Regions from separate parts of the Bacillus sp. FSL R7-0646 genome, predicted to be linked through region 3. Evidence: riboswitches for the same ligand, from Rfam matches in the RefSeq annotation. Region 3 holds a riboswitch; each other region holds the start of a gene.

Region 1 (7,687 bases), 1.2 Mb from region 3:
CGTTAAAACCGACACCGATCATACAGAATGCGCCGAGCAGCCAGCCGATTTTTCCTTTCCGGACTGCTTTAAACAACAGCCACGTTGCAATCATCAAGCAAAGGACGAGAATGCTGTCGACGTTGTTTGTATGGCTGACCGCAACGGCAATCGGCGTACACGCCATAATAAGAGCTGAAATTCTGGCCGCCGTTTTGCCAAAAGTAGGTTTTACAATAAAGTACAAGAGTGCTACGGAAATCACTTCCGCAATGGCTTCAGGGAGAACGACGCTCCAGCCGTGCACGCCGAATACAAGTGCAAAAAGTGTCTGAATCCAGAGTGCGACAGGCGGTTTATCAACTGTTACAAAGCCTGCCGGATCAAATGATGCGTAAAAGAAGTTATGAAAGCTTTGGGTCATACTTTCAACGGCCGCCGTATAGTAGGCGTTGTCTGTGTCACTATTCCAGATGCCGTACAAGTTTAATGCTGCAGATAATACAAGAATGAAGACCAGGAATATATCGATTTTCCTTTTCTTAATCATTGTTCGATCACCTCACTAAAGAGCATTATAGAAGCCAAATATGATCAAACTATGAACAAATCAAGAAGGAATTTTAAATTGTATAGAGGGGCAAAAAAAGAGACATGCCGTCAGGAGGCATGTCTCAAATATGAGGTGTTATTTCCATACGTCTTCAGCGATCTCGACGACATGGCGCAGTTTTTCCCACTGCTGTTCTTCGGTAAGCAGGTTGCCCTCTTCCGTTGAAGCAAAGCCGCACTGCGGGCTCAAGCACAGCTGGTTCAGATCGGCATATCGGGACGCCTCTTCAATGCGCCGCTTAATATCATCCGGGTTTTCAAGCTCGCCGAATTTAGATGTAATTAAACCGAGGACGATTTGCAAGTCTTTCCGTTGGACGTAGCGAAGCGGTTCGAAGCCGCCGGAGCGCTCGTCATCAAATTCAAGGAAAAGTCCGTCTAAATTGAGTCCGTCGAAAATCGTTTCAGCAGCCGCATCGTAGCCGCCTTCCGCCACCCATGTCGACTGGAAGTTGCCGCGGCAGATGTGCATGGTGACCGTCAAATCGTCCGGGCGCCCTTCAACTGCTTCATTAATCGTGTTGGCGAAAGACTGGCGCAGTTCATCAGGCTGGCGGCCGAAAGCTTTGATCTGCTCATGTCCTTTGTCTGAGAAAAATACGGACCAGGCCGTGTCATCCAGCTGCAAATAGCGGCAGCCGGCATCGTAAAATGCGCGGATCGCTTTTTTGTAAGCCTGAGCTACATCGTGATGAAATTCATCAAGATCCTCATACGGGCTTTCTCCAAGCTTTCCTCTGAAAAACAGCATATTCGGGCTCGGAATCGTCATTTTCGGCGTATGTGTGCCCGCAATATCATGAAGAAATTTATAATCTTCCAGCATCGGATGGTTTGTAAAGTCGACTTTGCTTGTTACTTTGATGCCGCGCGGCTTCGTTTCAACATTATGAAATTGAATGCCCTTGTCCGCTGTATATCCTTCTACGCCGTCAAGTCCTTCAAGAAAATCGAAATGCCACCATGACCTGCGGAATTCCCCGTCTGTCACGGCTTTAAGACCGATTTCTTTTTGCTTTTCGACAATGCGCTTGATCTCTTCGTTTTCGACTTCGCGCAATTGTTCAGCGCTAATTTCGCCGTTCGCTTTTTGGAGGCGCGCTTTTTTTACGGGCTCAGACCTTAAAAGACTGCCCACCTGATCAGCTCTGTACGGTCCGATTTTTCTTCCAGGCGTTTGCTTCAGTACATCGGTTGATTGTGTCATGCTTCATCCCTCTTTCTTTATAGACATAAAAAAGCTCTTCCCGATAAGGAAGAGCTTGATATATTCAATCTCCTCCTTATCTTCAAGAGCACGAACATGCTCTTAAGGATTTAGCACCATTCTGTCATAGACAGCGGTTGCCGGGTTTCACAGGGCCAGTCCCTCCACCACTCTTGATAAGGAAAACCTTTTTATGCGATTTTTTAATAGTTTTAATATTAATACTTTTTATAAAAATGTCAATGGGTTTAAAAAAACTCTTCGTTTTTTTCATTTTCTTCTTCTGCGGTTAAACTGGAGGGCGTATCGAATCAATGTGTGAATTTTTCGTCAGGACAGCCGTTCAAACAGTCAACAAGATGCTGAACAAACAGAATAAATTAGAATTTTTTTCAATTTTTATTTCCAAAAACAGAAACTTTTTATTGAGTTCACCGGTCTATAATGTGTACCTGATTTCAAAATGGGTATTATAAAAAATGACAGATTAAGGAGGGTTTTTATGAACAAAAAAACAGTGTTTAAAGCGTTCGGAATGTTGATGACAGGGGTATTGTTTTTTGCGCTGTACAGTGCGGCCGCACTTCCTTCTGCACACGCGGCAAACGAAAAAAAACCGACGGTCACGAGCCATACGTACAAAAACATTAAGGCTTTGAAATACCCGCAAGTTTCAAATGTAAGCCCCAAATCTCTCCAAAACAAGATCAACAAAGATTTTAAACATTATATTGAGCAGTCCTACAAAGATTATGTAAAAAACAAGAAAGACGGCCAACAGCACGGATACCAAACGGATTATCAAACGTCCTTTGAAGTGAAATACCGGACCGGCCAAAAGCTGAGCATCCTGACAAGCAATTACGTCTATTCCGGCGGAGCGCACGGAAATACGGCAGTCCGCTCTTTCAACTATGACCTTGTCTCTAAAAAACGGGTGTATTTATCCGACATCCTAAATACAAAATCGAAAATGGATAAGACAAAAACATACATTTACAACTATATTCAAAAACACAGCGACATTTTCTTTCCGGATGTGAAGAAGAAAGACATCGTCCTCGGTAAAAACACGGCCTTCTATTACACTAACGACGGCATTGCGATCGTCTTCCAACAATACGATGTCGCCCCTTATGCCGCCGGAAATCCGGTCGTTGCAGTTCCGAAAACGGTGTATCAATAAATAACAGCCCCTGTTTCTCAGGGGTTTTTATTATGAGGGAAGAAGGAAGGAGGAGGTTTTGGAAGCTCTTTCATAAAGCGGCAGCTGACGGGCATGATTCAGCCCGCAGTCAGTTTGCAGATTTTTTCTAAATCAAACAGTTCGCAGACATAGAACATGCACTGTCGGCCGCTGATGATCTGGTATTTTTTAAAAGCATATGTCCGGTCTGCTGAAACAGGTACAAGTTGTGTGAAATGTTTTCCCAGGCAGTCGCCCGTGCTGAAAATTTCACGCCTTGACTCCAGTTCTGCAATGATTTTCCCGATGGGAAGCCTTTCTTCCTGCAAATCTTGTTTGATGGCGGGCGGCAGTAAGTTTGTTTTGACATAGACATAATTATAAGATAAATAATCATCGCCTGTTTTCAAAGACGAGGTTCTAAACAAGATGTCATCATCGCGTTGAAACAGCCTTGCTTCCTCAGGTGAAAGCTTGTCATAATCAATATTATTTTGCTGAAAAACTTCGATTTCGGCTTTGCCGCCGATCAGCGTTTCAATCGCTTTGGTTGTTGAACCATCGGTTTTGGTTAACATGTCTTTTACAAGAGAAACAAAGGTTTCAGGAAAAAAGTGGCTTACGTTCAATTAAAGGCACCTCCACGCCAAAATTAGAATTTTTCGAAAACTTGTCTTTAAATTTATCATGGGGAGGTGAGTTTGTCTAGAAATATAAGTTAAATTTTAGGTGAGCAATGTAAATTTTATCTTTTTTATAATTGGATAGATCAGGATATGTATGGAGAAAGGAGACGTCAATGTCTCCTTTTTTTGTCCCGTTATTTTAAGTCGTCTCTCCTTCTAAAAGCTGTACGGGCAAATAGGTTTCCAGCGGCAAATCATCGAATTCGCCTTCAATGGCTTTGGACAAAATCTCAATGGCCGTCTTGGAAATGAGTTCGATCGGCTGCTGGATGGTTGTCAATTCCGGGAGAATGGACTGAACCGCTTCCGTTCCGTCGTAGCCGATCACCTTTAATTGCCCGGGAATGTCTTTTCTGCGTTTTTTTGCTTCGGTGATGACTGTAGCGGCCATGAGGTCATCACTGGCAAAAATGCCGTCAGCTGCAGGCTGTTCATCAAACAGTTTTGAAATGATTTCCCGGTAATTTTGATGAAAGGGAACTTCATATGTAATCGGCTGTCTCCCGTGTTGTCGCATCACATCTTCATATGCTTTTCTTCTAAGATTTGCCGGTGTTTTCAGCTCAATTGGTCCGTTGATATGGATGATGTGCCGGCAGCCTTTTGCAATTAACAGTTCTGTCGCTTTTCTTCCTCCGTCATAGTTATCAGAGCCGATGACGGGAATCGTTTCCGACAAGTAATGGTCGATGGCGACAATCGGCAGGTTTTGCCGATGATAATTTAAAATTCCCCTGTTGTAAGTCACGGCGATGACGCCGTCCACTTGATTTCGCATCAGCATTTCCAAGTATTTTTCTTCTTTGTCTTTGCGGTTTAAGCTGTTGCAAAGCAGCAGTTTGTAGCCCATGGCAGCGCAGATGCTCTCAATATGAAAGGCCAGTTCGCCGAAAAACGGGTTGCTGGAGTTAGGGATGATGAGCCCTATTAAATGAGTTCGTTTACGAAATAAAGAGCGGGCCAAATCGTTTGGAAAGTAATTGATTTCTTCCATCGCTTTATAGACTTTTTCTTTTGTTTTTTCACTAATATAGCCGCGGTTATTTAATACCCGCGATACGGTTGTTGGTGAAACTCCCGCTTTTTTTGCAACGTCGTGAATGCTAGGCTTCATTCCCTTTTCCCCCTGCTATTTTTACTGAAATGGCTTACAATTCTCGTCACGCACTTATTTTAGAGAATCGGGCCGATATGTGCAAGAAAATGCCATGATTCTGAGAAATGTACCGGGATGAATAATTGGGGAAAAAATATGTCAACCGGTTGACATATGAAACCGGTTGACATACAATTCACTTGAAAGTGCTTTCATTTGTTAATTGATAAAAAATGGGGGGAAGTGACAAAGATGAAAAGGTGGCTCTTCGGAATTTTTTCGTTGTTGCTGATGTTTGCGATGTGGGGCTGCAGCAATAGCAAAAGTGCAAATAGCCAAGATGGGAAAACGCTTACGATGTGGGTGCACGTATCTGATGACAGTGAAGAAGGAAAGGTCTATCAAAAGCGGGTGGACGCTTTTAATAAAAAGTATGCCTCTGAAAACATCGAGGCCAAAATTGATTTCATCCCCAGAAGCGGAAACGGCGGCGGATATGAAGACAAAGTGAACGCGGCGCTGACAACGAATACCCTGCCGGATGTGATCACTTTGGACGGACCGAACACGGCGGCTTATGCGAAATCCGGCGTTATTGCGCCATTGGATGAGTATATCAAAGACCAGGATGATTTATTGCCGAGCATTAAGCAACAGGGAACCTACCAGGGGAAACTGTATGCGATCGGTGTCAGCGAATCATCGGTCGGTATTTACTATAACAAAAAAATGCTGAAGGACGCCGGCGTTGACTTGAAAACGCTGCCAACGGTTGAGAATCCATGGACGTGGGACGAATTCCTTGAGCTTTGCAAAAAGCTGAAAAATAAATATGACAAACCGGCCATCGATATGCAGTTGCAGTCAAAAGACGAAATGCTGACCTATGCGCTTTTGCCATTTGTTTGGTCGGCTGGCGGCGATGTTCTTTCAAAAGATGGCAAGAAAGCGGAGGGTGTTTTTAACGACAAACTGACCGTTGAAGCGATGACATTTATTCAAACAATGCTGAAAGAGGGTTACACGACCCGGACTCCGGTTAAGCAGGCGTTTGAAACGGAAAAATATCCGATGAAAATGAGCGGTGTCTGGACGGTAACCGACATGGAAACAAATTTTCCTAATGTCGATTATGGTGTGATGCCGTATCCTGTGTCGCCAAAAACAAAAAAGCTTGTGTCCCCTTCAGGAAGCTGGCAGTTTGCCATGACACAGACGTCTGAAAACAAGGAATGGGCGGCAAAATTGGTCGATTGGATGACAAACAAGGAATCCAACTTGGAATTGAGCCGTTCGATCGCCGCGCTGCCTGTGCGCTATTCATCAGAGAAAGTGCTGGCAAAAGAATTCTCAGATGAAATGAATGTCTTCTTGCAGCAGCTGAAAGAAACGGGGCATGCACGACCGGTGACACCGGCATATCCACAGGTGACGCGCGCATTTCAGCAAGCGATCGATGACATCAGCTTCTTTGATCAGCATCAGGATATTCAATCGGTTCTGGATACGCGTGCAAAAGAAATGCAATCAGCCATCGATAAGGCAAACTAGAAGGTGGAGCCATGAATAAAATTCCGTTGAAAGAAGCAAGGACGGCCTTTCCGCTGAAAAAAATCCCTGCCAGTAAAATAGGGTGGCGGGACAATGTGCTGGCCTATACATTTTTAGGTCCGGCCTTGCTGATTTTGTCAGTGTTTCTCGTGATTCCTTCGATTATGGCGGTTTACTACGCATTTACAGATTATTATTTGTTAACACCTGACCTGCGCAAGTTTGTCGGTTTTGACAACTTTATCAAATTGTTCAAAGACCCTATTTTCTTGAAAAGTTTGAGCAACACATTGAAATTTGTTGTCCTTGTGATTCCATTACAGATCGGGGCCGCTCTCGGGCTGGCCCTTCTGTTGAATAAAAAGCGCAAGGCCAATACGTTTTTCAAAGTCGCATACTTTAGCCCCGTCGTCATGTCGCTTGTTGTCATCTCCGTTTTGTGGCTGTACTTGCTGAATCCGAATGAAGGAATGATAAATAACGTACTGACGCATGTCGGTTTGCCGCCACAGCCGTTTTTGACAAGTCCTAATCAGGCGATCTTTACAATTGTTTTCGTTTCAGTCTGGCAGGGAGCCGGATTTCAGATGCTGATTTTTTTAGCGGGCCTGCAAAACATTCCCGGAGATGTCTACGAGGCGGCGCAATTGGATGGTATGAATAAATGGCAGCGGTTTATTTATATTACATTGCCTTTGTTGAAACCGACGTCGGTTTTTATCTTTATTACGACGCTGATCAGTGCGTTTAAGCTCCTCGTGCAGCCAATGGTCATGACCCAGGGGGGACCGGTCAATTCAACGATGACAGTTGTCTATTATATTTATCAAACGGGATTTACCGATCGGATGGTCGGCTATGCAAGTTCAATTGCGCTCTTGTTTGGCACGATAATTGGATTGGTGACGCTTGCGCAGCGCAAGTTGGTGAAGGAGGATGAAGGCGGATGAGAAGGAAATTCGGACCTTTAACGATACTGGAATATATATGCCTTGTTTTGCTGGCGGCTCTGTTTATATTTCCGCTGATTTGGATGGTCGCTTCATCGATGAAACCGGAAGCCGATATTTACAACAATATCAGCAGCATTAAAGCGTTTCTTCCGTCTTTTCATCCGTCGGAATGGTTTCAATCCTACAGGGAAGTGCTGTCACGGTTTGATTTACTAATGTATATTGGTAACAGTCTGTTTTACGGTTTGTGTGTGGCAGCGGGAGCGGTCATTATCAACGGAATGGCGGGCTTTGCATTCGCCAAGCTGCAATTCACAGGTAAAAAAGTGCTGTTTACCATATTGCTGGCGCTTTTAATCGTGCCGATGGAAACGATTTTAATCTCGCAGTTTACAATTGTTCATAAGCTCGGACTTG
Region 2 (7,687 bases), 1.9 Mb from region 3:
GCGAACCGAAATCGCAGGCGAGAATGCAGCATATGCTTGTGAAAGGCAAACCTTTGCGTAATTAGGAGGGAAAATAATGAAAGAGGCAGTTATTGTATCGGGGGCGAGAACCCCGATCGGAAAAGCAAAAAAAGGCTCATTGAGGACTGTCCGTCCCGATGATTTAGGCGCATATGCGGTGAGAGAGACGCTGAAAAGAGCGGGCGGTTATGAAGGGAATATCGATGATTTGATCATCGGCTGCGCTACGCCGGAAGCCGAACAAGGCTTGAATATGGCGCGCAATATCGGCGCGCTTGCCGGTCTGCCGCACACAGTTCCGGCCGTTACGATCAACAGATATTGTTCATCAGGACTTCAATCAATCGCTTACGGGGCCGAAAAAATCATGCTTGGAGCTGCTGACACGATCATTGCAGGCGGCGCCGAATCGATGAGCATCGTGCCGATGATGGGTCATATCGTCAGACCGAACGCGGCTCTGGCGGAAACGGCTCCTGAATATTATATGGGAATGGGCCATACGGCTGAACAGGTTGCCGTCAAATACGGCGTTTCCAGGGAGGACCAAGATGCATTTGCCGTCAACAGCCATCAAAAAGCAGCCAAGGCGATCGCGGAAGGAAAGTTCGAAGATGAAATCGTCCCGGTGGACGTCACCGTCAGAGAAGTGGATGAACATCATAACCTGAAGGAGCGGACGTTTACTTTCTCTGCCGATGAAGGTGTACGCCCGGGGACAACCAAAGACGTTCTGTCAACGTTGAAACCGGCGTTTTCGGCAAACGGCTCGGTTACGGCAGGGAATTCCTCGCAGACGAGCGACGGGGCTGCCGCAGTGATGATCATGGACAGAGAAAAAGCGGACGCACTCGGGTTAAAGCCCCTCGCAAAATTTCGTTCGTTCGCAGTCGGCGGCGTTCCGCCGGAAGTGATGGGCATCGGCCCTGTGGAAGCAGTCCCAAGGGCGCTGAAGATGGCGGGACTTGAGCTGTCGGATATCGGTTTATTCGAATTAAATGAGGCGTTTGCATCGCAAGCGATCCAGGTCATCAGGTCGCTTGGCATTGATGAAGAAAAAGTCAATGTCAACGGCGGAGCGATTGCGCTCGGACATCCGCTCGGCTGCACGGGTACAAAGCTGACGCTGACATTGATCCACGAAATGCGCCGGAGAAGCGAGCAATTCGGCATTGTGACGATGTGTATCGGCGGAGGCATGGGAGCAGCAGGGGTATTCGAATTAGTTTAATCACAAGGGGGATGGAACAATGGAACAAACAAAAGATCATATGAAAAAAGGCGGCGCCTTTCTGATCGAAGAGGTAACGGCTGATCAGATGTTCACACCGGAAGATTTCACAGATGAACATAAAATGATCGCCAAAACGACTGAGGATTATATTCTCGGAGATGTGCTACCGTACATCGACGAAATTGAAGAGCACAATTTCGATCATTCTGTCAGGCTTCTGAAAAAAGCCGGCGAACTCGGGCTTCTCGGAGCTGACGTTCCTGAGGAGTATGGCGGACTCGGACTTGATAAAATCAGCTCGGCGTTAATCACCGAAAAATTTTCAAGAGCGGGGAGCTTTTCGTTATCGTACGGGGCGCACGTAGGGATCGGCACGCTTCCGATCGTATTTTTCGGAACCGAGGAGCAAAAGAAAAAGTATCTGCCGTCCCTTGCAACGGGGGAAAAGTTTGCAGCCTATGCTTTAACAGAGCCGGGCTCCGGGTCTGATGCATTAGGGGCAAAAACAACGGCCGTTTTGAATGAGGCGGGAACCCACTATATATTAAACGGCGAAAAGCAATGGATTACAAACTCAGCCTTTGCTGATATTTTCATCGTCTATGCGAAAATAGACGGCGAACATTTCTCGGCCTTCATTGTGGAAAAAGACTACTCAGGCGTCTCCACAGGGCCTGAAGAGAAAAAAATGGGCATCAAAGGCTCTTCGACCCGCACGCTCATCTTAGACCAGGTTCAAGTTCCAAAAGAAAACCTATTAGGTGAACCGGGAAAAGGGCATGTCATCGCCTTCAATATTTTAAATATCGGACGCTATAAGCTCGCTGTCGGGACAATCGGCGCTTCGAAACGGGTCATCGAGCTGTCCGCTTCATACGCCAATCAGCGCCAGCAGTTTAAGACACCGATTTCAAAGTTCAGCTTAATTGGGGAAAAAATCGCCAACATGTCAGTCAAACTTTATGCGATGGAAAGCTCTGTTTATCGTACGGTCGGGCTGTTTGAAGACAAAATGGGCACCTTGAGCGAAGAAGAGCAAAAAGACGGGCGCCAGGTTGCGAAATCGATCGCAGAATATGCAATCGAATGCTCCCTTAACAAAGTATTCGGATCTGAAACGCTTGATTATATCGTTGATGAAGGCGTTCAAATCCACGGCGGTTACGGATTCATGCAGGAATACGAAGTGGAGCGGGCTTACCGCGATTCACGGATTAACCGGATTTTTGAAGGCACAAACGAAATCAACCGGCTCATCGTCCCGGGCACCTACATGAAAAAAGCGATGAAAGGCGAGCTTCCTCTGTTTGAGAAAGCAAAGGCTCTTCAGGAAGAACTGATGATGCTCATGCCTGAAGAACCAGGTGACGGCGTTCTCGAACAGGAAAAGTATCTGCTGAGAAACGCCAAAAAGACCGCGCTCATGATCGCGGGACTCGCCGCGCAAAAATACGGAAAAGCGCTCGACCAGGAGCAGGAAATCCTCGTCAACATCGCCGACATTGTCAGCCAGATCTACGCAATGGAAGCAGCTATTTTACGTACTGAAAAAGCCATCCGGGCAACCGGCGAAGACAAAAACGCACAGAAAATTCTTTATACGCAAATTTTTGCGCAGGAAGCCTTTCAGGAAATTGAAAGCCATGCCAAAGAATCGCTCATTGCGATGGAATCAGGCGATTCGCTGCGCATGATGCTGTCCGCGCTGCGCAAATTGACGCGCTTTACGCCTGTCAACGTGATTGAGAAAAAGCGCCAGGCAGCCAAGGGAGTCTTTGAAGCTGAGAAATATATCGTTTAAACGAGAAGCCCTGCTTTAATGCAGGGCTTTCTGAGCTGTTAATAGAACCCGAGCACTGTTTTAGGTTTTTCATTCGATCTATGTTAAAATTACCTCGATTAAATGAGAGGGGTGTATGTATGGCTTTGGATTTTTACTGGTATCCGAAATGCGGGACATGCCGCAAAGCGAAAAAATGGCTCGAAGACCACGGAAAAGAAATCAATGGGATACATATCGCAGAACAGCCGCCGAGCAAGGAAAAACTGAAAGAGCTCTACGAGAAAAGCGGGCTTGAATTGAAGAAGTTTTTCAACACGAGCGGCCAAAAATACCGCGAACTCGGCCTGAAAGACAAGCTGCAAAGCATGTCTGAAGATGAGCAGCTGGAACTGCTTGCATCAGACGGTATGCTGATCAAACGCCCAATTACGACAGACGGCAGTAAAGTAACGGTCGGTTTTAAAGAAGATCAGTTTAAGACATACTGGTTATAACACATCAAAATATGATATCTTCAATGTAGGATCGATTAAAACACTTTATGGAGGGGTTAGCATGAGCACACCGAAAGAGTTGCGTTATTCAGAAGAACACGAATGGGTGAAAACCGAAGGAGATAAAGTCAGAATCGGCATTACAGACTTTGCACAATCTGAGCTTGGAGACATCGTATTTGTCGAGCTTCCTGAAGTGGGAGACGAAATCAAAGCGGACGAGCCTTTTGGCAGCGTTGAATCCGTAAAGACCGTTTCTGAGCTGTATGCCCCGATCAACGGAAAAGTGGTCGAAGTGAACGAAGATCTGGAAGACAGCCCTGAATTCGTCAACGAGTCTCCGTATGAAAAGGCTTGGATGATTGTCGTCGAGCCGTCAGACGCTTCTGAAATCGAAAACCTGATGACAGCCGGGCAATATGAGGACATGATAAAAGAAGACTAAACAGGATAGACATTCGTCGTTTGGATACTCTATATCAGGAGGGGGTGTCCAAATTGACGCTGAAAAAAGAACGTATTGATATTACAGAACATGTGGAAAGCCGATTAAAAAACGGCGGAACGCAGCTGTATCATGAAAATGAGCTGATCGGCCGAATGACCGGCAAGGATCAATACGAGTTGAAATCTGGATATTCATTCCAAGATGAAAAGTTTTACAAAATGGCGGATACCGTAAGCGGACCGGATGCTAAATATGTAGACTGTGATGACCACCAAGGCTGGTGTTAATCAAGTCAGGCGGTGAATATTCACTGCCTTTTTTTACAAGTAAATCTTTAAAGGTGATCCATATGCCGGAAAATGAAAAAGTCATGATCGTCGAAGGGAAATCAGATAAGCAAAAAGTGAAGCATGTCATCGAAGAGCCCGTGGACATCATATGCACAAACGGAACGATCAGCCAGGCAAAACTCGATGAATTCGCTGAGACGCTGTTCGATAAAGACGTTTATATCCTGGTGGATGCCGATGAATCAGGCGAAAAGCTCCGCCGGCAGCTGAAGAGGGAGCTTCCCCAAGCTTCGCATCTATACATTGATAGAGTATACAAAGAAGTCGCTTCCGCCCCGAGTCAGCATGTTGCAGAAGTATTATTTCGTTCAAACATCCGGGTACATACAAAATATCTATTATAAAACGTATTGAGGTGCGGTTCAACAGATGCAAGAACTTCAAGAAAAAGAGCTAAAACGGCTAGAGCATGAAACTTGTCTTCTATATGTATACACGCCGTTCTGCGGAACGTGTCAGCTGGCCGGAAGAATGCTGGAGGTCGTTGATGAAATGATGAAGGACATTCCTTTTTATAAAAACAATCTCAATTACTCCCCGTCATTTGCCAAACAGCAGGAAATTGAAAGCGTCCCGTGTTTTATCCTTTACAAAAAAGGGCGAGTCGTCAAAAAAGAATACGCTTTTCACTCCGTTTCCTACTTATATGATACGATTAAACAAAATCTTGTGGATTAAGGGCGGTTTTGACATATTTCTCGGGAAATAACCAGCAAAAACTTGTCGAGCAATTCCTAAAGGAACTCCTGCAGCAGACAGAGAATCTGTAAGTATGACCAATTTACAGGAGGTTATACAGTTGGAGAAAATGGGATTGATAGAAAGAGAGGGCAAGGCTCTTTTTTTAAAACCTCTATTATCTACAACGGCTTTGCTGATTACGTTTCAAGGAGAGAAAGAAGCTTTTACGTTAGCAATCAACGAAAAAGGGGAAATGGAAAAATATTCTCCTGTAGAAAAAGCTCATTTGACCTTTTTTGGAGAGCAAAGCGAGATTATTGACCTTCTTCATGGCGACATTTCATTGCAGCATCTCGTACAGCGCGGCACTGTTAAAGTAAAAGGCTCTTTTAGAGCTTTATTGAAGCTTGAAGCGATTTTATGGCTGACGGACGGCTTCTTTAAAAACAGCGATCTTTATTCATAGACTTTTTAAAAATTCAAAAAATCGGCACATTCCGTGTATTAGTCAGACAGGGACGGGCGTTTACGCTCGTCTCTTTTCGCCGTAGGACGATTGTCTTACGAAAAATAGTTGACAACTATTTTTTCGCATGATATCCTACTTTAAGAATTCCGATCATAATAATCAAAAAATAAATATATGTTTCTCTTATCCAGAGAGGTGGAGGGAAGTGCCCTATGAAACCCGGCAACCATCAACACGTGTTGAAATGGTGCCAATTCACGCGAAGCGTTATGCTTTGAAAGATGAGAGAAAGGCCCAGACTTTTCCAAAGCCTTTCTGCTCATGTGTGCAGAAAGGCTTTTTTCGTTGATTGATCAGGAATTTAGACAACTATGAGAATTGAGCAAGAAAGCAGGTGATGGCTTTTGATAAATCTTCAAAATGTTTCAAAGATTTATCGGTCAAAGCATGGAGATGTCAATGCTGTCCAAGATGTCACCCTTACGATTAAAAAAGGTGAAATCTTCGGAATTATTGGATATAGCGGAGCCGGAAAAAGCTCCTTGATCCGTCTCTTGAACGGACTTGAACAGCCGACTTCAGGCACGGTTGAAGTAGCCGGCAGAAAAATCAGCGAGATCAAAGGGAAGAAGCTGAGGAAAGCAAGGCAGGAAATCAGCATGATTTTCCAGCATTTCAACCTGTTATGGTCGAGAACGGTGCGCGACAATATTGCGTTTCCGCTGGAGATCGCCGGTGTCAGCAAAGCAAAACGTCTGGAAAGAGTCGCTGAACTGATTAAGCTTGTCGGTCTTGAAGGCAAGGAAAACGCCTACCCTTCACAGCTGAGCGGAGGCCAAAAGCAGCGCGTCGGCATCGCACGGGCGCTCGCAAACAATCCGAAAGTTCTGTTATGCGATGAAGCGACATCAGCGCTTGATCCGCAGACGACTGATTCGATTCTGGGTCTTCTGTCCGATATCAATGAAAGGCTCGGACTGACCATTGTCCTGATCACTCATGAAATGCATGTCATCAGGAAAATCTGCCACAGAGTGGCCGTCATGGAAAACGGAAAGGTCGTAGAAGAAGGCGATGTACTGAACGTCTTCATCAAGCCGAAGGAAGAAATGACAAAGCGCTTTGTTCAGCAGGTAACAGAACCGGTGGAAACAAAGGAAACGCTGAAGCATTTCCTCGAAGAAACGACATCCGGGCGGACGATCAAGCTCACTTTCGTCGGCGAAGCGGCCGAATCGCCGCTGATCACGCAGATCATTCGGAAGTTCGATGTTGAAGTCAACATCCTTCAAGGCAAAATCTCGCAGACTCAGGACGGTGCATACGGTTCATTGTTCATACATGTCGACGGACGTGAAAACGAGGTCAATGACGTGGTCGATTTCATCAAGAGCCGCCAGGTAGAAGCAGAGGTGATCACGAATGTTTGAAAAACTGTTTCCAAACGTAGATATGGAGCAGCTGTGGGAAGCAACGTATGAAACGATATATATGACAGGAATTTCCCTATTGTTTGCTTTTATCATCGGAGTGATTCTCGGCATGCTGCTCTATTTGACTTCAAAAGGCAACATTTGGCAGAACCGAGTCGTTAACGGTGTAATCTCGGCAATCGTCAATGTGTTCAGGTCTATTCCTTTTATCATATTGATTATTTTGCTGCTCGGTTTCACAAAGTTTTTAATGAATACGATTCTGGGGCCGAATGCCGCTCTTCCGGCTTTGATTATCGCATCCGCTCCGTTCTATGCCCGCCTGGTTGAAATTGCTTTGCGCGAGGTCGACAAAGGCGTGATTGAAGCAGCGAAATCGATGGGGGCAAAAACATCGACGATCATATTTAAAGTGCTCCTGCCCGAATCGATGCCGGCGCTGATCTCAGGCATTACGGTTACAGCCATTGCACTGATCGGTTCGACAGCGATGGCCGGAGCAATCGGTTCAGGCGGACTCGGGAACCTTGCCTATGTAAACGGCTTTCAGATGAACAATCCCGATATTATACTGATCGCCACTATTTTCATCTTAGCTATTGTGTTCATCATCCAATTTATCGGGGATTTTATAACAAATAAATTAGACAAACGTTAGGGAGGACACCAACATGAAAAAAGGTTTATTAACAGCTTTATTCATCATTTTTGCAGGCGTTTTGGCCGCTTGCGGATCTTCCAGCAGCGAAGGAGATAAAGACAGCAAAGTCATTA
Region 3 (7,687 bases):
AGTGTCGTCTGCTTGATACAGCTCGACGATCTTTTTCAAATCTTCGCGATCCCGGTCTTCTGTTCTGGCCGCAATAATGTTGATGTACGGTGTCGCTGTTTCATCTTCCAGTTTGATCGAATCTTTGACAGGATGGAAGCCGGCGTCAACCGCTATGCCGTTGTTGATGACGGATGCAGCGACATCGGCAAGCACGCGCGGCGTTTGCTCTGCGGCCACCGTTGTGATTTTGAGTTTTTTAGGATTTTCTTTAATTGCATCAAGCGTTCCATTTCCGTCAAATCCGTCCTTTAATTGAAGCAGGCCGGCGGACTCCAGCAGAAGCAAGGCTCTGCCCATGTTCGTCGCTTCGCTTGGAACGGCAATTTCCGCGCCGTTTGGTATATCGCCAGGCGAATCATATTTCTCGGAATAAATGCCCATCGGAGCGATGATCGTTGTGCCGACCGGCGATAATTCAAGGTTGCGTTCCTTTTTGAATGCATTAAAGTAGGATATCGTCTGAAAAGCGTTGGCGTCAATGTCGCCGCTCGCCAAAGCCTGGTTTGGCTGAACATAGTCGGAGTATTTGACGATTTCAAGCTTTAAGCCTTCTTTTTCGGCTTTTTTCTTCACAAAGTCCCAAATTCTCGTATCCGTTCCGCTGATGCCGATTTTAATGGTTTTCGCATCAGAGTCTGCCGCGCACCCCGCGATCACTGCCGCAAGCAGCAGGAAGATCACAACACATGCAAATTTTTTCATAATAGCCGTCTCCCTCTCTGTCTATCTTCTTCTCAATTTTTTTGACAGAACGTTTCCGGATGTCTGCAATCCTTGCACTACGATGACGAGAATTGCAACCGTGATGATCATCGTCAGCGTGTCAAATCTTTGATAGCCGTATGTGATCGCCAAATCCCCAAGACCGCCTGCACCAATCGCACCAGCCATCGCCGACGCCCCGACCAATCCGACCGTTGCCACCGTAAAACTCAGCACAAGCGAACCGAGCGCTTCTGGAATCAGAAACCTGAAGATGATCTGTCTCGGAGTCGCTCCCATTGCTTCAGCGGCTTCAATGACTCCCGGATCCACTTCAAGCAGAGAGTTCTCGACGAGTCTAGCGATGTAAGGCCCCGCATAAAAAGTCAAGGGAACAATCGCTGCCGATGTGCCGATCGACGTCCCTACAATCAGCCTTGTCACTGGAATTAAAGCAACCATTAAAATGATAAACGGGACGGACCGGAAAATGTTAATGATCATATTGACAAACGTAAAAACTGCCGGATTCTCAAGCAGATGCCCCTTTCTTGTGACTACCAGCAAAATGCCGAGCGGAATGCCGATCACGCTTGAAAATAAAAGCGAAAAAACCGTCATTTGAATCGTCTGAACCAGTGCGTCAATGATTTGGTCATATGTAACTAGCATGCTTATACCTCCCTGATGCGAATGTTTTCCCTGCGTATATATTCGAGCGCCCGCCCGATTTCACCATCTTCCCCCTGCAGCTCGACCGTCATGCTGCCAAACGGAATTCCCTGAAGCTCTGTAATCGTTCCGTGCAGAATGTTGACTTCTACGTCATACCGCTTTGACACTTGAGAAAGAAAAGGCTTCCCAGAAGATTCGCCGACAAATTGAAGCTGGTAGAGGTGCTTCAGATTTAATTTTTGAATCGATTCAGGTATCTCGTGGTCGATGGCTGATTTGACAAAGCTTTTGGCCGTTTCGGTTTCCGGCGCGGAAAATACGTCAAACACACTGCCGGATTCAATGATTCTTCCTTTTTCAATTACCGCAACTTTGTCGCAGATTTCTTTTGCCACATTCATTTCATGAGTGATTAACAGAATCGTGATGTTATATTGTTCATTGACGCGCTTCAGCAGCTTCAAAATATCGCCGGTCGTCTGCGGGTCAAGCGCTGATGTCGCTTCATCACAGAGCAGAACCTCCGGATTTGTCGCCAGCGCCCGGGCAATCCCGACGCGCTGCTTTTGTCCGCCCGAAAGCTGATCCGGATAATCGCGGGCTTTATCCTCAAGTCCGACAAAACGGAGCAGCTCCGTCACTTTTTTCTTTATGTCGGCTTTCGGTGTTTTAACAAGCGCAAGCGGCTCAGCGACATTAGCGAAAATCGTCTTTGAATTTAACAGGTTAAAATGCTGAAAAACCATGCCGATCTTCCTTTTCACAGTTCGTATCTCAGCTTTCGACAGGGACATTAAGTCTCTTCCGCCGACGAAAACCTTTCCGGCCGTCGGTTTTTCAAGGAAGTTCACACAGCGGATCAGCGTGCTTTTTCCTGCGCCGCTGAAGCCGATGACGCCGTATATTTCCCCTTTATCCACATGAAGGTCGATTCCATTGAGCGCATGGACCTTCTGTCCGCCGCTTTCATAGACCTTTTCAACGCCTTCAAATGTAATCATGATGATCTCCTCCTCTTTTAGGGCTAACAAAAAAGGCTTCCTCTTAAAAAATAAGAAGAAGCCTTTGACGACACAAAGTAAATAGAGTGAGTCCGCTCTCTTCTTATCTTCCAAGCCCGTACGGCTTGTTGGATGTGGCACAGTATTCTGCTGTATGCAGAACCCGCTGCCGAGGTTTCACAGGGCCAATTCCCTCCGCCTCTCTGAATAAGAAGTATAGTTGCATGAAGTTTTACCTAACTTTACAGCTTCTTTGAAATGTTGTCAATCAGATTCGTGAAAATTTCAAAAACTCCCTTTTTACTCATTGTTTTTCACCCTGAGCATTAAATTTCACTTTTTTTAAAAAAATTGTGTTTAGCAGTTGTAATTTCGTTTAAACACTGGTAAAGTAAAGGTAATTATTTTTGTTCGAACTATCTTTAAGAAGAAAGTTTTGTAAGAGTTTTCGTCTTGGAAGTTTGTTTTAGAGCAAGAATAGTGAATTTAAGCGTTATCGCTTTAGGAGGAAATTTCATGCTAGAAGGTAAAGTAAAATGGTTTAACTCTGAAAAAGGTTTCGGATTCATCGAAGTTGAAGGACAAGACGATGTATTCGTTCATTTCTCTGCTATTCAAGGCGAAGGCTTCAAAACTTTGGAAGAAGGCCAATCTGTATCTTTCGAAATCGTTGAAGGAAACCGCGGACCACAAGCTGCTAACGTAACAAAAGCGTAAGCTGTGAACCGCTGATCTTCATACAGGACTGCTGACCGAATGTCAGCAGTCTTTTTATATTTAAAAAAAGCCTGACGCCCGGAAACCGGTGTCAGGCTTTTTTTAAACGTATACCGCTTATGAAGCGATGTCTCTCTTTGTGAATACAACAAAGGCGAGCACATGAAAAACGATAAAATAGACAGCCAGCATCACAATCGAGAATCCCAGCGTCATGTCTGAAACAACCGGAGATCCGTCAAAGTATTGAGTGAGGTCCGTGTTGGCAAACAGGATGTATTTCGCCCAAGCAAATTTCGTCGCGAGCAGGCCTGTCACCGTTCCGCCCATAACCAAAAGGAAAATCGAAATACCTACGGCGAGCGAGCTGTTTCTGAAAACCGCTGAAATCATAAAGGCCATTGTCGCCATCATCAAAAGCGAAATCGAATTCAGCAAATAGCTGCCGGCCAAATGCAATAGCAGGCTTTTTTCTTCAACCGTTCCACCGACATACACCAAGTGAACCTGGCTGCTGTCGCCTGCCCCGAATAAAGCAAGGCCTGTGATCCCTGCGCTTGCGAACAGAATGAAAAGCAAAGCCAATGCGAAAAGCAGGACCGTAAAATATTTTGCCAGCAGGATTTTAAAGCGGCTGATCGGCCTGATGACAAGCAGCTTCACCGTTCCCCAGCTGAATTCATTCGCAACGATTCCCGCCGCCACCGTGATTACAAACAAACCGGCGAGCGAGATGAGCCCGCTCGTATCGCTGATGAAAGACAGAGCTGAATAATCCCCATCTGCCGGTAAATCGTGCTTGATTCGATACTCATTAATTGCGATCGACTGTTCATAATTTTTTTCAAGTGTTGGATTGCTGTTCCCTTTAAGCTGTTCCTTCATGTCCTTATTTTCCTGCGCCAATTCCTTTTTCCAGTCCGTGTTTTGGTCTGTCTCTCCGATCGTCTTTGTGAGAACGCCCAGCCCGATGACAGCTAACAGCAAAATTCCGATCATGACGTATGTGCCTTTTCGATTAAAAATTTTGATCCATTCATTTACGATGAGATTAAACATGCTGAGCTTCCTCCTTATCTGCGGTGATTTCCAGGAATCGGTCTTCCAGCGATTTGTTCACAGCCTTCACTTCATATAAGCGAACACCGCTGTCTGTCAAGTGTTTAATCAAATCAGGCACTTCATCCTTTTGAATGCTGAGCTCTATCCCGCCTTCCGCTTCGTCAACCTTCACCTTTCTGAAAGCAGCCGCTTCCCGTGTGAGAGCCTGGGTGTCGTCCGCTTGAATATAATAGCGCTTCTTCTCATCCCGAGCGGGTCCGTGCACATGCTGAATATCCCGGAGCTTTCCGTTTTGAATAATGGCGATCCTGTCGCACATCAGCTCCATTTCTGAAAGCAGGTGGCTTGAAACGATGACCGCCATTCCCTTTTCTCTCGTCAGCTTTCTTAAATAGTCACGGATTTCCCGGATACCTGCCGGATCAAGCCCGTTCGTCGGCTCATCGAGAATCAACAGCTTTGGATCGTGCAAAAGGCTTTGGGCAAGGCCAAGCCTTTGTCTCATTCCTAACGAATACGTTTTGACCTTGTCGTTGATCCTGTTTTTCAATCCGACGAGCTCGACGATTTCGTCAATTTTCTTTTTCGTCACGCCTTTCGTCATGCGCGCGTATTGCTGAAGGTTTTGGTAGCCCGTTAAAAATTTATAAAGCTCCGGGTTTTCAACGATCGCTCCGATATGCCGTGCAGCCTTTTCAAAGTTTTCTTTTACGCTGACGCCGCACACGGCGATTTCACCGGCGGTAATGCTCATATGTCCGACAATCATCCGGATCGTCGTCGTTTTTCCGGCGCCGTTCGGCCCCAGGAAGCCGAATATCTCGCCTGCCCGCACGTCAAAACTCAAGCCCTCGATGATCTTTTTCCCCCTGATCGTTTTTGATACATTTTTTAATTCCAAAAGTGTTTCCAATGTTTCTCCTCCCGCTTTTTCAATTTTTTTCTTTAATAAACCGTTTCAGCCATTCCAAAAGCGACATTCCGGATTCCTCGCGCAGCTGTTCGACATCCTTTTTTGCTTCAATTCGGCCATTTAAGACGACATCCAATATTTGTTCAATTTCATAGGTGGCGATGGCGATTGTCTGCTTGTCAAGCTCCAAATATGTAAGAAGGCTTTTGACTGTCGACTCCCTCACCATCGGAGACCGGATGGTTCATCAAACAGCACGACCGCTGCATCGCTCGCCAATGTGAGCGCTAGCTTCAGCCTGCCCCGGTTCCCTTTGGAAAGCTTGCCGATTTTTATATCCCTGTCGATTTTTCTTGTCCTTTAACAGGTTCCACGCTTTGTTTATACGGAAATCGGAAAAATTGGTTTCATAATAGTGAATATATCCTTGACCCGAAATGGACGCAGAACATATCAAGCTCTGTTAAATAGAGACGTTCTTCGTCTCCTTTCTGGCTGTTCATCATGAAATTTGAAATCAGCATTTAAAGAAATGCTCCAGAATCTCTGCACTTTCTGGAATAAGCCGCTCTTGATGAACAGCGCCTCGAATAATCCATAAGCATCGTAGATCAACAAGGAAATGTCCCGGATGATTTTTTGATAGCCGAATATTTTCTGAGCGCTCATCTATCGTTCGAAAGAACATCACTCATGTGGAAAAAAACACGCAGCCTAAACAGACAGCGATATTGACGAGAAGCAAATGACGCGGAAAACAGGCTGTTGCTGCTTCGGATCAGAACGTTTCTGACAATCAGCTCGAAAATGAATAAACGGCGCGAAATATCAATTGGTATACAACAGCAATAACGCATTGTTGTTCGAATTTATAACTAAAGCTGCGTCTTCCCTTCCAGACCGAGCTGTATCAGAGTACTGCATCAGTAGTGCGGGGGGAATCGGAAGTAATATTGCAAAAAAAGCGCAAATAAAAAAGCAAACCCGCTGGTGCCCAGCGAATTTGCCTTTAATCCTGTTCCCGTTTTTTCATGGATTTTAATGCGTTTCGGTAATCCATATCGTCCATTTCCGTCTTCTCGGGATATTTTTTTTCCTCTTTTGGTTGTTGAAGTTTTTGCAGGATCGCCCGATAGGTTTGATCATTCATTTCGAACGGATCTTGCTGATCGGCTTTAACCTGCTCAGGCTCTTCTTCTTCCTGAACCTGAGGAATGCCAGCCGCAGATGCAGCTTTATCCTCATGTTCGGGTTTATCCTGAGAAGACGCCGACCGCACATTAAATACCACCAGACCGATAATGACGAGGACAGCAGCGATGATGGTCAGTATAATGGTCATGTCAAATCGCTCCTCACTGTCCTGCTGTAAAGCGGTCTGTCACCTGGGCGACGCGTCTGCCTAAAGCCCGGCCCAGCTCCAGGCCTTCCTCGCCGATCAATTCGTCACTGTCGACAGGACACGTGATGCCTGCACCGTAATAAGACCCGTATAAAGCATTTTCAGGTACATTTCCAGGCAAGCCGACGACCATCATGCCTTGATGAAGCATCGGTGTTATTAAGTTGAGCATTGTCGCCTCAAGACCGCCGTGGGTCGTCGCCGTTGTGCAGAAGACTGCGCCGATCTTATTGATCAGCTTTCCTTCCGCCCAAAGGTAGCCCAGCCTGTCGATCCAAGTTTTTAATCCGGAGCTGATTGTACCGAAATGGCCCGGGCATCCCCAGATGATAGCGTCCATTTCTTCGAGCTTTCTAATATCCGCCTGGCTGACATGATCGATCCGCACGTCTGCAGCATCATGTTCCCCCGCGCCTTCTGCAATGGCTTCAGCCAGCTTTTTCGTATGCTCGCCTTCACTGTCGTAAACAACATAAATTTTCATGTCAGAACCTCCTCATTTTAAGATTCTTTCGCTTCTTTAGGAGCCGGAAGCAATGTCAGCTCCTGCGCTTTGTTCTTCCTGCGCAGCTTGTCTTTTCTGACATCCCTCAAAAACAGGCTGAGAACGAGACCGATGACACAGAACCCGGCCGCCCACATAAACGCGTCATTAATACCCATGACGTTCGAGTTGAGCTGCGCCTGTCCGGTCAAATATTTCACGACATATTGTTGTGCTTGTTCGAGAGATATATGCATCGATTGCGCGGTTGACTGAATCGTTGACTGCAATGTGCTCATAAATGACGGATCAGCCGTATTTGTCTGATCGGCCATTGATGCATAGTGGAATGTCGTACGATTCGTATAAATCGTCGTGATCAAGCTCGTTCCGATCGAACCGCTGATTTGGCGAAGCGTATTCGACATCGCCGTTCCGTGGCTGTTTAGATGCTGCGGAAGCTGGTTCATGCCGGCAGTCATAATCGGCATCATCAGCATAGACATCCCAAACGCCCGAATCGCATAGATCAGCACGATGTACATATACGGCGTATCGATCGTAAGCGTCGTAAATTCGTAGGTCGTCACAACGGTGATCAATAAACCGACAATCGCCAGCGGCCTTGGGCCGACTTTATCAAATAAAATTCCTGAGATCGGCGACATCACAAGCATGACGAGTGCGCC
Region 4 (7,687 bases), 540 kb from region 3:
TTGATCTTGGTGATGATCCCCGCCTTCATTATAAGCTTTTTTGTATACGAACAAGAACGAGAAAATATCACTGAAAAGCACCGTCAGACTGCGACTCTCATGCTCAATATTCACCGCAACCAAATCAATTACCTGATCGGCGAAACAGAAGCAAGGCTCAGCTCCCTTGCCACGGCCCTCAACCACCCTGTTAATGAGCAGCATATCAAACGAATCCTGACGGAAACGTATAAAAAAGAACCGCGTTTTTCGGCTTTATACCTTTTAAATGAAGACGGCGATGTCATGGTGAGCACGTCTCCCGCCAAAGAAAAAAAGGCGCTTTCTTACAAGAGCATTCTGCAAAAAGCGGAAAAATCAAAGAAATCCGTGATCACAGACGATATACATACAGTGTCGGACGGGCTGGAGCTGAATATTTTTACTCCGGTCTTTGACAGCGAAGGGAGAACAACAAATTTTCTGCTCGCTTCGATCCGCGTCGATTATCTGAAAAATATCATGAACGTCTTGAGCCCTGAGCTTTATATCAAAATTCTCAATCAGAAGAATCAGATCGTCTTTACGGCAGGCCATTCTCCTCCTGAGAAGCCGGACGGCGGTACCGTCGACGCTTTTTTGGACCAGATCGACTGGAAGCTTGAAGTCTATCCGGAACCGGTCCAGCTTGATGAAATCGTTCACAGTCTTCTGCTGTCATTTTTGAGTATTTTCATTCTGCTGAATATTATGTTCCTCCTGCTCCAGTATGTCCTGCTGAAGCGGCGGACCAAGCAGGAGCGCGCCCAAAATGAAGCGCAGAAGCTCGAATTAATCGGCACCTTGGCGGCGAGCACCGCTCATGAAATCAGAAACCCGCTGACAGGCATCAGCGGCTTTATCCAGCTCCTTCAAAAAAAATATCAATCAAAAGAAGATCAAATGTATTTCTCAATCATCGACCAGGAAATCCGGAGGATCAACCAGATTGTCAGCGAGTTTCTCGTGCTCGGAAAGCCGACGGCAGAGCAGTGGCAGCTCAACTCCATGAATGAAATGATTGACGAGATCATGCCGATTATTCATTCTGAGGCAAATTTATATAATGTGGAAGTGGAATTTCAAGACTGCGGAGAAGATCCGGCTTATGTGTATTGTAAAAAGGATCATATTAAGCAGGTTGTCTTGAACGTCGCCAAAAATGCTCTTGAATCGATGAAAAACGGCGGAAAGCTGGTCATTCAAATCGAACATGATCAAGAGAAGGCGCAAATTATTGTGAAGGATATCGGAGAAGGCATTCCACAAGAAATGATGGAAAGTATTTTCCAGCCTTTTGTTACATCAAAAGAAAAAGGAACCGGACTCGGCCTTGTCGTGTGCAAGCGCATCATTTCCATGTACGGGGGAACCATTCATATCGAAAGCGAACGGCATAAAGGAACGACTGTAACGATTACGCTGCCGACTTCAAAGGAACAGGACGACTGAGGTTTCCCCGTTCCTGTAAAAGAGCCTGCCTTCCTTACGGCAGCTCTTTTTCGTTCATCCGCTATGCCGTATATTTTTCAACGGGCAGACAGTCGATGCAGCCTAAAAAATCTTGCAGCAGATTGTCTGGCGCGTTTTCATTCATAGACAATTTTTGATATTCATAAATTAATTGATCCAGCTCCTGGCTCCGCCTGATCGTTTCATCCCCTGTATATCCATAGATTTCAGCGGCTTCAACCATCATTTGCCGCTTCTTGCTGATGGAAACGAGCAATGCTTCTTTTTCAATATACCTTTGCATACGCTTCACCCCTTACCAACATATCGTTTCTTAAAACCATCCAGATTTTGCGTACTTGAGCATTATTACAGATTATACTTATTTTGTAAACCTATTTCCGAAAAAAATATTTTGAAATCGAGTATAATAGATTTGTGGAATTAATGGTGTTATACCCATCGATGAAATATGGTAAACCACCTTTAAAAGAGTTCATACGGATAGAAGGAGGTCCAATGATGCGCCAAATGATGAAAAAACCAGTTTCAAAGCTCCGAACCGTCTTTGCCGTGAAAGAAGCATATTCAGGCCTCTTATTGTTTTTCAGGGCATTTAGAGCCTGGAGAAAGGGAGACTACCCCTTATTCCCGAAAAAAACAATTTTGCTGGCCGCGCTGGCATTTATCTATGTGCTGTCACCGATCGATTTGATCCCCGATGTTCTCGCAGGCGTCGGCTGGCTTGATGATGCGGCTGTGCTCGCTTTTCTCTTCAGGCAAATCACCAAAGAGCTGGACGGGTTTGAAACACATCTAACAGGGAGAGTAAATTACAATGGAAAACAATAAAATCCTCGGCATCAATCATCTCTTGTTTTCGGTCTCTGACCTGTCCGTCTCTATTTCATTCTATGAAAAGGTGTTTGATGCCAAGTGGCTCGTAAAAGCCGAGAAAACCGCTTATTTTGACCTGAACGGCATCTGGCTCGCATTCAACGAAGAGAAAGACATTAAAAGACAGGAAATCCACGACTCTTACACCCATATCGCGTTTTCGATCCAACAGGAAGATTTGCCGTTCTGGGAAAAGAAATTACACGATTTAGGCATTAATGTGCTGAAGGGCAGAAAACGGCATGAAGGAGACAGAGATTCAATTTATTTCTCAGATCCAGACGGCCATAAGTTCGAGCTTCACACAGGCTCTGTATTTGACCGTCTTCAATACTATCAAAATGAAAAACCGCATCTTTCATTTCATGAAGGCCACATCAAGGCTCTTTATGACAGAAACAAATAAAAAGCGTCCCCGGGGACGCTTTTTTTATGACTGGTTCACATTCTCTTTTTCATAAATCGGCACCCAGCCCTCTGTCGTCACAAAGATTCTGACAGCCACGACTTTCCGGTCTTCCTGAAGCGTGAAATAATGGCGGGTGTTTTCAGGAACAGAGATCAAATCCCCCGGATTTAAAAGGACATCAAAAAATGTGCCGTCTTTTCCTTCTATCGCAAAGATGCCGTGGCCGCTGACGATAAACCTGACTTCATCGTCTGTATGATGATGCTCCTGTTTGAAGTTTTTCAAAAGCTCATCGAGTTTCGGATTTTGGTCGGAAAGCGAGATGACATCGCTCGCTTTATAGCCGCGGCGTTCTGAAATGTCTTTGATTTCAGCGGCAAAGACGTCTAAAATCTCCTGTTTCTCTTCATCGGTCAAATCGTATTTTTCCTTTAAACCGGCCGGCAGTTTTGTGATATCCCACTTTTCATAAATGACCTCCTGCCGCTTTAGAAATTGTTCTACTTCTTCCTGGTTTTCAATGCTCGTGTTTTGTTCATCATGGATCCGAATTGTCGCCATGCTTTCTCCCCCTTTTTTAGTTAAACGTGATAAGCCTGCAAAGCTTTCAGCTTTAAATGCCAGCTGAACAAGAATTCATATGCTTCAAGCATCCGCTTTGCCTCAAATGCCGTTTTTCCCCAGACAGTAATGCCGTGGCTGCGAATCAGCACTGCGCCTGAATCGCCTGAAAGGTGCCCGGCAAAATCCGCCGCCAAATCAGGAATATGAGCGCTGTTTTCGATAATCGGGACCGTGACCTCCGCGTGCTCCTCCCAAAGTCCGAGCGCCTTTATGATTTCCTGGCCCCTGAATGTCACTTGCTTTTCTTTTGCATAAAGCTCTGAGATGACATTGTTGTCAACCGTGTGGACGTGAAGACAGCAGCCGGCGTTTGTGTGTTGATAGACATAGGTGTGCAGCAGCGTCTCCGCCGACGGCTTCAGCGCGTGTCCGGTCTCCGCCGGCCTCCCCTCTTCGTCCGCCAGGAGAAAATCCTCCTCGGTCTCTTTTCTTTTATCTTTTCCGCTTGCTGTGATGAGAAACCGCAGCGGGTCTTCTGATACTTTGATTGACAGATTACCGCTTGTCGCCGGGAACCAATCCCTTTCCGCAAGCTCTTTTTTTACCTCGGCTAGTTCCTGCCGTTTTTGCTCAGACATCCATTCTTTCACCTCCGCGGTCTCTTCGAGTATTCGCCTTACATCGCGGAAATCGCCGAATGCCGCATGCTTCAAGCCGAGCTCTTCACATTCCCGCAGCAAATAGTCGCGCGCGATGCATAAATCGGAACATTTGGCAGCTTCAACATCTGTAACAGAGTCCCCGATCATGACAACGAAATCGTCCCGGCCTTTCAGCCGGCGGATGATGGAAGGCTTGCAGCAGCCGCAGTCATTTCCGCAGCCGCCGTCACACGGATACGGCCAGCGGATCTCGATATTGCGGCTGGTGAAAGCGGCCTCGTTGCAATAAATGCGGTCCTTTCCGACAATTCCTTCAAGCAGAGGATAGACGAAAAAATCCATCCCTCCGCTCACAACGTAAAACGGAAGACCCTTCTCATCCAGGAAAGAAACAAATTCTTTAAATCCGGGGCGGGTCTCGGCTTGTTTCAGTACATATGCCGTAATGTCTTCTTTCAGGCTGGCCGGAAGCAAATTAAACATTCTGCCGACTCCGTCCCGAATCGATATGTCCTTGGACAGAACCCCGTCTTTTAGAGCGGTCCATTCTTCTGGAGCAAATTGTTTCATAATGCTGATGATGTTGTCGTTTGTTGTGATCGTTCCGTCAAAATCGCAAATGATAAGCGGCTTTCTCATACAGAGACCTCAACCCTTCCCCATTTTTCAAGGGCGAGCTTCAAATCGGGAGAGCGCTTTGCTTTCTCTTCGACAGGCTCCGCTTCTAAGACGGCATCAATGACCGCCCGAAACGCTCTTCCTCCGCCTGCCGCCCCGTTTGGATGGCCGTGAATCCCCCCGCCTGCATTGATGATGTGGTCAATGCCAAAGTCTTTCATCAAGAGCGGGACCATGCCGGGGTGAATGCCGGCCGACGGCACCGCGAATGTCGGTTTAAAGACGTCTTCCTTCGTGCATTCATCGTATATGGCAAGCGCATCTCGCTTCGGCAGAGCGACGCTTCCGTACGGAGAAGGGAACAGGCTGAAATCGGCACCCGCATACCGGTTCAGTTTGCCGAGCAAGAGCGAATGGGAAAAACCGTAATGCGGCGATGAAGTAAGTGCGCCGCTTACTGCCGGGTGCGCCATAATCGGCAGCGGGATGTCATCGTCTTCTGCAAAGCTTTGCAAAACATCGAGCCCGTAGGCAAACACATTAAGCAGCAAAACATCAGCTCCGAGCTCGGCTGCTTTTCTCGCTTTCGCTTTCAGCTCCATTGTCCTGCCCGTCAGGTTGACGGCATACAGCGTTTTGCGCCCTGTTTCTTCAAAGGCTTCCTCAAGCACTTTTTTTCCTTCCGTGATTCGTTTTTCAAAGGGGGCACTGCCTGTTTCGAATAGGATTTCATCGTCCTTGATCAAATCCACTCCGCCAAGAGCCTGCTGCCTCAGCTGTTCCTTCAAGTCTTCCATATCGCGGCCGATGACGCCTTTAAAAATGCTCATCAACAGCGGCCTTTCAAATTCGCCGATTTTTTTCCGGATCCCGTATACGCCGAATTTTGGACCCGGCAAAGATTGCTTAAAAGACCGCGAAAACTCCAAATCCGCCAATTTGATTTTTCCGTCGAGAGACAGCTTTCCAAAAACGGTCGTCAGCACAGCGGGAATGTCGTTTGTAAAATTGGCTTCCGGATAGGCGATGGTGACCGTTGCCTGTTTTTCCCCCAGCTCGCTTTCTGTTTCTTCGACGTTGACGACGCGTCCTTTATGCTTTTTCAGCTGCTCCTGCTTTAAGAGCGGCAGATCTGTCCACGATCCGACCGTCAGCCCGATCGCGATTTGCTCGGCCCGCTTTTCTGCGTCACAGCCTGGATCGGCCAAGATATATGTTGCCAAAAGTTCACTCATTCTGTAGCTCCTTCCTGCTTCATGCATATAAAAAAACCTCTTTTGCTGCTTTAGCTAAAAGAGGTTTCGCTTTTCAGGTTCGAATCCTTATCTCTCAGCGTCAGCTGCAAGAATTAGCACCGTGCTTAAAAAGTCGGTTGCCGGGCTTCATCGGGCTTGTCCCTCTGCCTGCTCTTGATAAGAATATTGATTTTATAAATTATTTTGAATTATCCCATCGTTTCTCCCGGTTGTCAATGACTGTGGCCGGTCTTTTTGAATATATTCAGCTCGGCAATACGCGAAGCCGCTTCCCGGAGCCGCTCTTCGCTTGTCAAGAGGCCGACTCTCACATAGCCTTCCCCGTGTTTGCCGAAGCCGATGCCGGGCGCGGTGACGACATTCGCTTTTTCGAGAAGCAGATCGGAAAAAGCCTCAGATGTATAGCCGTCGGGAACAGGCATCCAGGCGAAAAAAGATCCTTGCGGAGCATCCGCATGCCAGCCGATATCGCGGACCGCGCGGATCCATGCATTCCGCCTTTTTTCGTAGCGCTCATTTTGCTCCTGGACACACGCTTGATCTGATAGGAGCGCGGCCGCCGCGGCGTCTTGGACTGCTTTAAAGAGGCTGACATACATATGGTCCTGGTAAAGGTTCAGCGCTTCGATCACAGAGGCGTTGCCGACTGCAAACCCGACCCGCCATCCAGCCATATTATACGTTTTGGAAAGCGTGTAAATTTCGATTCCTGCGTCTTTTGCTCCCGCCGTTTCGAGAAAGCTGACAGGCCTCTTGCCGTCGTAGCCGATCGCGCCGTAGGCAAAATCATGGACGACGCAAATTCCGTTCGACTTGGCAAACCGGACGGTCTCTTCGAAAAAAGCAGATGTGGCTTGGGCACCGGTCGGGTTGTTCGGATAATTTAAATACATGAGCTTCGCTTTTTCTTTCACTTCCTTGGGAATCCGGCTGTAGTCAGGCAGAAACTGATTGTCCGCTGTAAGCGGCATCGTTTCCATGTTCGCTCTTGCCAGTTCAACGCCCGACCAGTAGTCGGGATAGCCGGGATCGGGAACGAGCACTGTATCCCCCGGATTTAACAAACATTGCGGAAGTTCGACAAGACCGGCTTTTCCGCCGAACAATACAGCGACTTCGCGTTCAGGATCGAGCTCTACGCCGTATTCCCTTTGATAGAACGCGGCCGCCGCCTCCTTGAGTGAACGGCTGCCGCGAAAGGAAGAATACCGGTGGTTTTCAGGGTTGCGGACGGCTTGCGCCATTGTATCAACGATATGTTCCGGTGTCGGCTGATCCGGATTCCCCTGACCGAGATTGATGACATCATGGCCGGCGGCAATTTTTTCATTCACCTTTTTGACCAAGGAAGCGAAAAACTGCTCCGGCAGCTGCTTCAGTACATCTGAATGCTCAAATTTCATACGATTCACCCGCTTTTGAAAAATTCTTGAAATGATAGTCCATCATCATATATTGTTAAATGTAAAATGTAAAGAAAAAAATGAGGTGATCCAGAGTGAAGCTGACAATTTCATGCCTGCAATTCGATATCGCGTACGGCAATCCTTCTGAAAATTTCAAAAAAGCGGAGCAGCTGATCGAGCAGGAAAGCCGGAAGGCGGATATCCTTCTCCTTCCTGAGCTGTGGACGACGGGTTATGATTTAAAAAATCTCGGCTCCATCGCGGATGAAGAAGGCAGGCAAACGAAGAGATGGCTGCAGGAAACGGCAAAAGCAAACCGCATCCATATCGTATGCGGCTCAGTCGCAGTCAAGAAAAAAAGCGGTGTGTACAATATCATGTACATCGCAGACAAAAACGGACATT

What was found. Region 3 has a riboswitch for S-adenosylmethionine ahead of MKY62_RS04825 (methionine ABC transporter ATP-binding protein). Riboswitches for the same ligand answer to the same signal wherever they lie in the genome.
Region 1: another riboswitch for S-adenosylmethionine. It lies ahead of MKY62_RS20795 (5-methyltetrahydropteroyltriglutamate--homocysteine S-methyltransferase); the one in region 3 lies ahead of MKY62_RS04825 (methionine ABC transporter ATP-binding protein).
Region 2: another riboswitch for S-adenosylmethionine. It lies ahead of metN (methionine ABC transporter ATP-binding protein MetN); the one in region 3 lies ahead of MKY62_RS04825 (methionine ABC transporter ATP-binding protein).
Region 4: another riboswitch for S-adenosylmethionine. It lies ahead of mtnW (2,3-diketo-5-methylthiopentyl-1-phosphate enolase); the one in region 3 lies ahead of MKY62_RS04825 (methionine ABC transporter ATP-binding protein).

What each region holds. Positions count from the first base shown of each region.
Region 1 covers NZ_CP150217.1:4,004,215-4,011,901, reverse strand. Annotated here, with positions in the region: gene MKY62_RS20800 (glycosyltransferase family 39 protein) at 1-529, opposite strand, end outside; gene MKY62_RS20795 (5-methyltetrahydropteroyltriglutamate--homocysteine S-methyltransferase) at 668-1,798, opposite strand; SAM riboswitch class I at 1,872-1,981, opposite strand; gene MKY62_RS20790 (DUF3298 and DUF4163 domain-containing protein) at 2,301-2,984, shown strand; gene MKY62_RS20785 (chorismate pyruvate-lyase family protein) at 3,083-3,613, opposite strand; gene MKY62_RS20780 (LacI family DNA-binding transcriptional regulator) at 3,810-4,784, opposite strand; gene MKY62_RS20775 (sugar ABC transporter substrate-binding protein) at 5,019-6,317, shown strand; gene MKY62_RS20770 (sugar ABC transporter permease) at 6,329-7,267, shown strand; gene MKY62_RS20765 (carbohydrate ABC transporter permease) at 7,264-7,687, shown strand, end outside.
Region 2 covers NZ_CP150217.1:3,290,402-3,298,088, reverse strand. Annotated here, with positions in the region: gene MKY62_RS17210 (3-hydroxyacyl-CoA dehydrogenase/enoyl-CoA hydratase family protein) at 1-65, shown strand, start outside; gene MKY62_RS17205 (acetyl-CoA C-acetyltransferase) at 77-1,252, shown strand; gene MKY62_RS17200 (acyl-CoA dehydrogenase family protein) at 1,272-3,056, shown strand; gene MKY62_RS17195 (arsenate reductase family protein) at 3,176-3,532, shown strand; gene gcvH (glycine cleavage system protein GcvH) at 3,594-3,977, shown strand; gene MKY62_RS17185 (YusG family protein) at 4,031-4,267, shown strand; gene MKY62_RS17180 (toprim domain-containing protein) at 4,330-4,674, shown strand; gene MKY62_RS17175 (thioredoxin family protein) at 4,700-5,008, shown strand; gene MKY62_RS17170 (SCP2 sterol-binding domain-containing protein) at 5,130-5,477, shown strand; SAM riboswitch class I at 5,661-5,768, shown strand; gene metN (methionine ABC transporter ATP-binding protein MetN) at 5,885-6,910, shown strand; gene MKY62_RS17160 (methionine ABC transporter permease) at 6,903-7,571, shown strand; gene metQ (methionine ABC transporter substrate-binding lipoprotein MetQ) at 7,585-7,687, shown strand, end outside.
Region 3 covers NZ_CP150217.1:956,736-964,422, reverse strand. Annotated here, with positions in the region: gene MKY62_RS04835 (MetQ/NlpA family ABC transporter substrate-binding protein) at 1-744, opposite strand, end outside; gene MKY62_RS04830 (methionine ABC transporter permease) at 766-1,416, opposite strand; gene MKY62_RS04825 (methionine ABC transporter ATP-binding protein) at 1,419-2,420, opposite strand; SAM riboswitch class I at 2,521-2,634, opposite strand; gene cspB (cold shock-like protein CspB) at 2,937-3,137, shown strand; gene MKY62_RS04815 (ABC transporter permease) at 3,255-4,196, opposite strand; gene MKY62_RS04810 (ABC transporter ATP-binding protein) at 4,189-5,112, opposite strand; gene MKY62_RS04805 (hypothetical protein) at 5,132-5,341, opposite strand; gene MKY62_RS04800 (hypothetical protein) at 6,122-6,454, opposite strand; gene MKY62_RS04795 (NAD(P)H-dependent oxidoreductase) at 6,468-6,998, opposite strand; gene MKY62_RS04790 (DHA2 family efflux MFS transporter permease subunit) at 7,016-7,687, opposite strand, start outside.
Region 4 covers NZ_CP150217.1:1,500,710-1,508,396, reverse strand. Annotated here, with positions in the region: gene MKY62_RS07730 (PAS domain-containing sensor histidine kinase) at 1-1,470, shown strand, start outside; gene MKY62_RS07725 (aspartyl-phosphate phosphatase Spo0E family protein) at 1,532-1,774, opposite strand; gene MKY62_RS07720 (YkvA family protein) at 1,993-2,322, shown strand; gene fosB (metallothiol transferase FosB) at 2,309-2,773, shown strand; gene MKY62_RS07710 (cupin domain-containing protein) at 2,798-3,337, opposite strand; gene MKY62_RS07705 (methylthioribulose 1-phosphate dehydratase) at 3,358-3,978, opposite strand; partial or broken gene mtnX (2-hydroxy-3-keto-5-methylthiopentenyl-1-phosphate phosphatase) at 3,976-4,641, opposite strand; gene mtnW (2,3-diketo-5-methylthiopentyl-1-phosphate enolase) at 4,638-5,855, opposite strand; SAM riboswitch class I at 5,940-6,039, opposite strand; gene MKY62_RS07690 (pyridoxal phosphate-dependent aminotransferase) at 6,089-7,279, opposite strand; gene MKY62_RS07685 (carbon-nitrogen family hydrolase) at 7,375-7,687, shown strand, end outside.